3 linked regions of the Prolixibacter sp. NT017 genome follow. Each later gene encodes a partner of the first gene's protein in a complex. Links are inferred from orthologs where the notes say so. Each region holds a gene or a part of one and is shown in the gene's direction. Other genes may lie near its edges.

Evidence for each region. The genes of interacting proteins can lie anywhere in the genome.
Region 2: the proteins of tsaD (region 1) and tsaB are in contact, whole or in part, in a solved structure (PDB 4WQ4), measured with the Escherichia coli proteins. The link is inferred for Prolixibacter sp. NT017 from one-to-one orthologs.
Region 3: the proteins of tsaD (region 1) and tsaE are in contact, whole or in part, in a crystal structure (PDB 6N9A), measured with the Thermotoga maritima proteins. The link is inferred for Prolixibacter sp. NT017 from one-to-one orthologs. Residues at the interface, in WP_004082750.1 of Thermotoga maritima: Cys10, Asp11, Arg49, His50, Leu82, Gly84, Gly135, Gly136, Glu154, Thr155, Leu156, Asp157, Asp158, Ser159, Glu162, Asp165, Lys166, Arg169, Leu170, Tyr175, Lys213, Thr214, Leu217, Tyr218, Gln221, Arg222, Asn324; in WP_004082108.1 of Thermotoga maritima: Leu37, Gly38, Lys46, Lys57, Val59, Lys60, Ser61, Thr63, Phe64, Thr65, Leu66, Met67, Val69, Pro71, Tyr82, Arg83, Leu84, Asp86, Asp88, Phe89, Asp93, Ile128, Asp130, Glu131, Arg134.

The regions. Positions count from the first base shown.
Region 1 is NZ_BLAV01000001.1:3,188,517-3,191,293, forward strand. What follows is about bases 8-2,773. They hold tsaD (tRNA (adenosine(37)-N6)-threonylcarbamoyltransferase complex transferase subunit TsaD), read left to right. Parts: upstream 8-753; coding sequence 754-1,794; downstream 1,795-2,773. Other genes in these bases: GJU87_RS13185 (translocation/assembly module TamB), read right to left, coding at 8-591; GJU87_RS13195 (sulfite exporter TauE/SafE family protein), read right to left, coding at 1,871-2,620; glyA (serine hydroxymethyltransferase), read right to left, coding at 2,677-2,773. In the rest of the region: more of GJU87_RS13185, read right to left, coding at 1-7; more of glyA, read right to left, coding at 2,774-2,777.
Region 2 is NZ_BLAV01000001.1:4,129,030-4,131,888, forward strand. What follows is about bases 1-2,848. They hold tsaB (tRNA (adenosine(37)-N6)-threonylcarbamoyltransferase complex dimerization subunit type 1 TsaB), read left to right. Parts: upstream 1-990; coding sequence 991-1,707; downstream 1,708-2,848. Other genes in these bases: GJU87_RS17195 (LytTR family DNA-binding domain-containing protein), read right to left, coding at 1-267; GJU87_RS17205 (hypothetical protein), read right to left, coding at 2,286-2,510. UniProt on the Escherichia coli protein: Required for the formation of a threonylcarbamoyl group on adenosine at position 37 (t(6)A37) in tRNAs that read codons beginning with adenine.
Region 3 is NZ_BLAV01000001.1:4,742,621-4,745,386, reverse strand. What follows is about bases 1-2,755. They hold tsaE (tRNA (adenosine(37)-N6)-threonylcarbamoyltransferase complex ATPase subunit type 1 TsaE), read left to right. Parts: upstream 1-1,045; coding sequence 1,046-1,465; downstream 1,466-2,755. Other genes in these bases: pulA (type I pullulanase), read right to left, coding at 2,691-2,755; GJU87_RS19700 (alanine dehydrogenase), read left to right, coding at 1,477-2,694; gcvH (glycine cleavage system protein GcvH), read right to left, coding at 474-854; infB (translation initiation factor IF-2), read left to right, coding at 1-402. Also shown: more of pulA, read right to left, coding at 2,756-2,766. UniProt on the Escherichia coli protein: Required for the formation of a threonylcarbamoyl group on adenosine at position 37 (t(6)A37) in tRNAs that read codons beginning with adenine.

The DNA.
Region 1 (2,777 bases):
TTTCTCGTTAAAGGAAAGATGGTCGACACGAAAGGACATGGCCGAATCAGCATCCTGGTAATCGAGAAGAGACAAGTTCAGATGATTAACGTCGATGTTATGAAAATTCAGGCCATGCTCATGCGGATTGACACCACTAAGCTGCCGGAATCTGAATTGCGAATTCCGTAAATGAATATTGTCAAAACTGACTTTCCACGGATGAACCGTGTCAGCCGGCATCGCGTTAAGCGAATCGATTAAAAACTGAAGATTCAGCTTTGACGAGTCCTTCCGCAGATTAACCTGTGCATCCCACAGGTAGAGATTGCTGAAATGAACAATCCGCTTTCGCGGACGAATGCTGTCGATGTCGGCCTTAACGTTTTTTGCATAAATCAGGGTATCATTCTCCTGATCTTTAATCAATACTCCTTCGAGAACAATCTGGTGAAAGAAAGCAATATCAACGCCCTGCACACTCACTTGCGTATTCAGCGTGGCCGAGAGCTGCTGCGTCACCCACTTCACAACTCTCAACTGCACCTTGTTTGAGCGAAAAGTGAGATACGCCAGCACCGGCAACGACACAACTACCAGCAAGGCAATCAATAATATTTTATGGCTTTTTTTAATACTTTTGCGCTTTTACGAAGAAACATTCTCTCCGGAAATCATGTTAATATTGGGGCACATAAAAATAGTTTTTTTTCAACAGACAATCCAAGTATTCAATAGCTGTCTGCACCAAATTTTTCAAGGAAAATAAGCACGATGAATAATCAGGAAAATATTGTCATTTTAGGTATAGAATCCTCCTGCGATGATACTTCTGCCGCCGTCATTCAGAACGGTGCCATTAAGAGTAACGAAGTAGCCGGGCAAGCTGTTCACAAAGCGTACGGCGGAGTTGTCCCCGAACTGGCTTCACGTGCTCATCAGCAGAACATTATTCCCGTTGTAGACCAAGCTATTAAGAAGGCGAAAATCAGTCGCGATGAAATTTCTGCCATTGCATTTACACGTGGCCCCGGATTGTTGGGTTCTCTGCTGGTAGGAACATCGTTTGCCAAAGGCTTTGCCCTGGCTTCTGGTATCCCGCTCATCGAAATTAATCACTTGCAGGGGCACGTGCTGGCACATTTCATCAAAGAAAATGAAAATGATGAGTCTCAACCCCAGTTCCCATTTCTGTGCCTGCTGGTTTCCGGCGGGAACTCACAAATCATCATTGTGCGCGATTACCTCGACATGGAAGTCATCGGGCAAACAATCGACGACGCAGCCGGCGAAGCTTTCGACAAGTGTGCCAAAGTAATAGGTCTTCCATACCCGGGAGGACCATTGATTGACAAGCTTGCCAGGGAGGGGAATCCGGAAGCGTTCAAATTTTCCGAACCGAAAATTCCCGGACTGGACTACAGTTTCAGTGGACTGAAAACCTCGTTCCTCTATTTCATTCGCGATAATATTCAAGACAATCCGGATTTCATCGAGGAAAACAAATCGGACATTTGCGCTTCCATTCAGCATACCATCATCAAAGTGTTGATGGCGAAACTGAAGAGAGCAGCCAAAGAAACCGGCATCAAAGAGATTGCCGTTGCCGGAGGAGTTTCAGCCAATAGCGGCTTACGCGAAGCCTTGCAAAAGGAAGCGGAGAAACGCGATTGGAAACTGCATATTCCGAAGTTTGACTACACGACCGACAATGCGGCCATGATTGCCATTACCGGTTATTACAAATATCAGAAAGGAGAGTTTGTAGGTCAGGACGTCGCACCCTTCGCCCGGATGGTCATCAATAACGATTAAGCAAAGCTGAAAAATATACACTTAGTAAGCCCGGTATTTTCGACCGGGTTTTCTTTTTCCCTTCCGGGAAGAAAAATCAGAAGACATTGAATAGCTTCAAAGTCACTACGACAAGGGCCAACAAAAGGAAATACTTGACCACTTTGGGGCCCCAGCTCACCGCAAACTTAGCGCCGACTACCGCTCCCAGCATATTCCCGATGGCCAGAATCAAACCGGCTTTCAGATCGACCTGGTGATTGAAAAAGAAAACGGCCAGTGCAAAAGGAGTATACAACAGGATAATCCACTTTTTCACGGCATTACCACGAACCAAATCGTAACCGCTTCCCATCACCAAACCGGCGAGCAATAAAAATCCAGTTCCGACCTGGATAAAACCGCCGTACATTCCGATCAAAAAGAAAATCAGGTATTGCCACCAAACGGGCCGTTCCGGGTCTGCGGTCATGCTTCTTTCCCATGTTTTCGGCTTGAGCAGTACCAGGAAAAACATGAGCCCCAACACGACGGCAATCACTCGCCGCATGATCTCTTCGTTTAAGTCAGCTGCTATAAAAGCACCGGGAATGGCCCCCATGACCGCCGGAATGGCCAGTCTCGAATCGACCTTCATCTTAAAGGCCTGGTTATCGCGAAAGGTTTTTACACCGGCAATATTCTGCAGCAAAATAGCCACACGATTGGTTCCGTTAGCCACACCGGCCGGAAGTCCCAGGAACATCAGCATCGGAAGAGTCAACATGGAGCCGCCGCCCGCCAGCGTATTCACGAATCCGGCCAGAAAACCAACACCAATTAAACCTGCGATTAGATACCATTCCATAAAAAAGGGGCTGTTTAAATCAGCCCCTAATTTCGAAAAAATATTTTAAGTCCCGTTTACCAGGCAAAAATCGGGAAGTCTTTCATCATCTCATTCACTTTCCCGCGAACGCGTGTAATGGTTGCTTCGTCGTCGATGTTGCTAATCACTTCATCAA
Region 2 (2,859 bases), 940 kb from region 1 along the record:
TTTGATGGCATACTCGCTATACGCCGTTGTGAAAATTAGTTTGAAGTCGGTGTTCCCGAGTTTTTCGATTAAATCGAACCCGGTACCGTCGGGAAGTTTAATGTCGAGGAAAACCAAATTGGGATTCACCCGGTTAATCAACTCAAGACCTGAAGCTACAGAATCAGCTTCCCCCTCGAGAATCACATTTTCAAAACATTTCTCGAATGTCTTTTTCAAAATCGTTCTCGAAAGATGATCGTCGTCTATGATAACCGTGCGTAACATGATTTCTCTATACCAATTGTATGAAATTCAGAATAAACCTCGTAAAAGTATAAAAACACAACATATCAACACGGAAACAGGGACGAAAGTTTTACGGAATTATGTTCGGCATGAAATAAGGCACTACCCTCCTTAACCATCCCATTTCAGGTTTCAGGTTACGCTACGTTTCTGTTGTTAGAAAAAAGACATCAGACACAAGACTTTAGATTTAAGACCTAATCTCCTACACCGAATACTATAATTGTCTTTTTCCTTTAACCTATAAACCTGGCAACTTTAACCTTTTATTCCTGTTCGGCATGAGATGAAGTTCTCTATCCCTTCGCGTGTTTAGGCTTTGCGGCCTCTGCGTGGTGCCTCCTATTTATTCCGCGCAAAGAGCGCTAAGAAGCAAAAAAGGTGAGATTCTCTTCATTCAGCTACTCCTTAAATTCATGCGTTCCTTCATCAATGGCTATTGAAACTCCACCACACCTGTTTTTTTTCGTGCTACCCGTATCCAGGCTTTGCGGCCTCTGCGTGGAAAATTTACTTTCCCTGTAAACCGCGGGACGATCAAACAGAAAAAATCAGGTTTCTTTGGAATCCACGGTCACGATGTTTCGTAACCCTACACCGAGGGACCTTTTACTTAAACCATCCATCCGGTCGAAACGTTACTCACTAGCCGGATGAAATACCGACTTGAAAAATTTACCATCTTTGCACAAAATTGAAAGCATGTCTTTAATTCTGAACCTGGAGTCCTCAACCGAAGTTTGTTCTGTTTCCGTCGCGGAGAACGGTCATATTCTCACTTTTCGTGAAAATGGTGACGGTATGAATCATGCCAAATTGTTGACCGTGTTTATTGAAGAAATTTTCAACGAGTTGAAATTAACAGCAGAGCAACTGGATGCTGTAGCTGTATCGGGAGGGCCGGGTTCCTACACGGGGCTTCGAATCGGGGTGTCGGCCGCAAAAGGCATTTGCTATGGCGCCGGAATACCACTGATTGCTCTGTCATCGCTGGAATCGATGGCCAATCATGTGGCGGCTCATCTTTCGGATTACGACCTTCCTGCTGACGATTTGCTTCTCTGTCCCATGATTGATGCCCGGCGCATGGAGGTATACTCCGCCCTCTATTCCACCGATGGAAAACAAGTCCGGGATATTTCTGCCGACGTTATCGACCACCATTCTTTTCACGAATATCTGCAAAAGGGCCCGGTTGCATTTTTCGGAAACGGGGCGGAGAAATGCAAGCGGGCAATCCAGCATCCCAATGCACTTTTCCCCAAAGAAATTTCCGCTTCGTCGAAACACATGGCTGCTTTAGCCGAGAAGGCCTTCCGGGAGAAAAACTTTGTCGATGTGGCTTATTATGAACCTCTTTATTTAAAAGATTTTATTGCCACGGTTCCCCGGAAAAACATCTTCGGAAACCAGGAATAAAAGACTATTGGAAGAGTTTTAAGTTTTAAGTGCCCAGAAGATTGCCATCTTCCGACATCAAAAGGAAACAATTAATTGGGTTTCATACAGGAATTTTCCGAATCAACGCACCCATTGTTTCTTAAGAGTAAGAGATTATCAGACAGGGAAACATAGACTTTCTACCTCTGTATCATTCACTGTTTTAATTGTTCCTGTTGTTTCTGTCGTTACTTTGGTTGCTATCGTTCGGCTTCGGGGAATGGTTCCGCTTTGCGGTCTCTGCGTGGAGCCTTTTATGTATTCCTCGCAAAGAGCGCTAAGAACCACAAAGCCCGCAGAGATTCTCCAGGTCAGCAACTCTCTGAACCCATACATTTCAGCATAAATATCTATTCAAATTCACAGACATTCTCTTTTTTCTCAGCGTATTCAATCTTTGCGGCCTCTGCGTGGTACCTTTTATATATTCCTCACAAAGAGCGCCAAGCACCACAAAGCCCGCAGAGATTTATCTAATTTCAACTTCATAACTTTGAAGCCCTTAAACAGTCATTTACCTACCGTATCATGCCCATTTTCCAAAACCACGCCTGCTTTTACTCAAAACCACACGTGATCCTGGCTGAAACCACACGTGGTTTTCGACAAAACCATGTGTGATCTCGATCAAAACCACACGTGGTTTGAACTAAAACCACCGCAGGTTTTGTGGCGACCACCTTTTTTCCCCCGCAAAGAGCACTAAACGCCCCAAAGCCAGCAGAGGACTTCTTTTCAATCACCGTAAAACGCACCATTCCTGCCAGATAGCTTAAAATCATTTCTCATCTTGATTTTCAATTCTTCGCGTTCTCAGCGTATTCAATCTTTTGGGCCTTTGCGTGGAGTCTTCAATTAGTTACTCTCTAACACCTTCATACAGACGAACAATACAAAAAAAGTTTGTCAACGACCGTACAGTCACGAAGTATCGTGACCCTACAGCTTGCCGCAAATCTCCTCAGCCTGGAATCCTATGACTTCGCAGGAAGCGCCGGGAACCACAACATACGCAATATGAAACACTTCCCTATCTTTCTCATGCCCTTTAGGAAAGTTTCACTAAATTTGCGGCCTGACAGATCCCCGGAAATCTGGGGAAGTAAGTAATAATCATTTATTTAAACATAT
Region 3 (2,766 bases), 1.6 Mb from region 1 along the record:
GCGGAGAAAGAGGAAATCGATATCCGTCTCTACTCCATTATCTACGACGCTATCAACGAAATCAAGTCGGCGATGGAAGGAATGCTTGCTCCCGAAATCAAGGAAGAAATACAGGGAACGGCCGAAATTATGACAACGTTCAAGATCACCAAAGTGGGTACCATTGCCGGTTGTATCGTTCGGGATGGAAAGATTACCCGCAATGCTCAGGTTCGTGTCATCAGGGATGGTATCGTGGTCTACACAGGCGTACTTGGTTCACTGAAGCGCTTCAAGGATGATGTGAAAGAGGTTGCCCGTGGTTACGAATGTGGATTAAACATCGAAGGCTACAATGATATCAAAGAAGGTGATTTTGTAGAAGCTTTCACTGAGGTAGAAGTGGCCAAAAAACTGAAATAAGCAAAATTCACGATAAAAGAAAAGCCGGTCAAAATTTTGACCGGCTTTTTTAGTGTCTTTTAGGAGGATAATCAGCCCTCGATCAAATCTTTGTATTCGTCTGCCGACATCAGGTCATCCAATTCAGATGAGTCACTCATGGCAATTTTAATCATCCATCCTTTTCCGTACGGATCTTTGTTCACCAACTCGGGTGCGTCTTCCAGTTCAGTATTGAAAGACTCTACGGTTCCGGAAACGGGCATGAACAAATCAGAGACAGTTTTAACGGCTTCGACAGTACCAAAAACCTCCTCTTTTCCCAGTTCGTCGCCTTCGGTCTCAATTTCGAGGAAAACGATATCACCTAACTCACCCTGAGCAAAATCGGTGATACCAACTACAGCTTTGTCACCTTCCACACGAACCCATTCGTGGTCTTTCGTGTATTTTAAATCAGCAGGAATATTCATAAGATAAAACGTTTTAAAAATTTCAGATGCTTTCCCAAAAGTACAACAATTTTTGGTTTAAACCCTATTAGAAAGTCAGCTCCAAAAACAGATTCCTGAACTGGGAAAAGAAGCGTTGAAATTAATTAATGCACTGTTTTTATTAAATCCCGAAATTGATTAAAATTGAAAAACGAAAATCCACATTGAAAATGTTTAAGGCTGAGATACATTCTCTGGAGGATATCAACCATATCGCCAAGCGATTTATTGCGGCGCATCCGGCCGACAGAGTATTTGCATTTTACGGCAAGATGGGAGCGGGTAAAACAACGTTTATCAAGGCGTTATGCGAAGAAATGCAGGTAATCGATTACGTTACATCCCCCACCTTTGCATTGATCAACGAATACCAAACTTCAACCGACGACCAGATTTTCCACTTCGATTTTTACCGGATAAAAACACTGGAAGAAGCGTTCGATTTTGGTTATGAAGACTACTTTTTCAGTGGAAAACACTGCTTTATCGAATGGCCCGAAAAAATTGAGGCCCTTCTGCCAGAGAATGCTGTTAAAGTCTATATCACAGAACTGGACGACGGACTGAGGATGATCGAATCGAAAAATTAACCTGATACGCCATGATTCAACGGAAATCTTCCAAAATGAGTTCGCTTGCCAATCCGGATTTGCTTCCCAAAGAGCAACTCCTGATTCCACAAAAGAAAAGCATGAAACTGAGCATCGGCATTCCGAATGTCGTTCCCGACGTAGAGTTCCGTATTCCGTTGACGCCACAGGCTGTTGAACTTTTGGTGTCGAATGGCCATGATATCTTCATTGAAAAAGGAGCAGGAGAAGGTTCCAGTTATTCCGATCACGCTTACGCTGAATCAGGAGCCGTCATCTGTGAAACGAAAGCCGAAGTTCTTCAGTCGGACGTGATTGTAAAAATGTCTGCATTTACACTAGAGGAAGCAAAACTTTTGAAAGGCAACCAACTTCTGTTGTCGCCGCTATACATCACATTTCAAAGCCAGGAAACCGTTCGCAAACTAATGCAAAAACGGGTGACTGCCATTGGCTTTGAGTACATGAAAGACGAACATGGCATTTTCCCGGTTACCCGGATTTTAAGTGAAATAATGGGAAACGCTGCCATTTTTGTAGCCAGCGATTACCTCAGTACCTTCCGGGACGGAAAAGGAGTTATCCTTGGCGGAATCACCGGCATATCTCCAACCGAAGTAGTTATCATCGGTTCCGGAACAGCAGCTGAGTTTGCAGCCCGCAACGCGTTGGGCCTCGGAGCGGTTGTCAAGGTGTTCGACGATAGTATCCACAAGCTGATGCGTTTCCAGGAACGACTGGGTCAAAGGGTTTTTACTTCGGTATTTCACCCGAAAGCGTTAAAGAAAGCGTTGAAATCAGCGGATGTAGCTATCGGCGCATTATCGATGAACGAGGTTCCGAAAATTATTGTCCCCGAAACGATGGTGGAGAATATGAAAAACGGTTCTGTCATTATCGATCTGAATATCATCCAGGGAGGTTGTTTCGAAACGTCACGGATTACCAATCTGAAAAAACCGGTTTTCAACAGACATGGTGTTATTCACTACTGTGTACCAAATATCTCTTCGCGAATGGCGCGAACCACATCTATTTCGGTTAGCAACATCATCGCTCCCATCCTGCTCAACATGGGACGTTCAGGGAGTTTGAAACAATATATCCGAATCAACCAGGGATTCTGCGAAGGAATTTATGTTTTCAACGGCATCCTAACGAATCACGATCTCGGGAACATACTCGACATTCCTGTTAAGGATATCAACCTTCTACTTGCTGCTTTCTAATCTTCAGCCACCAAAATCATCATCGAGGTAGGATGAATGCGCACTTTTCCGGTAGTCATCCGCCCCATTCCA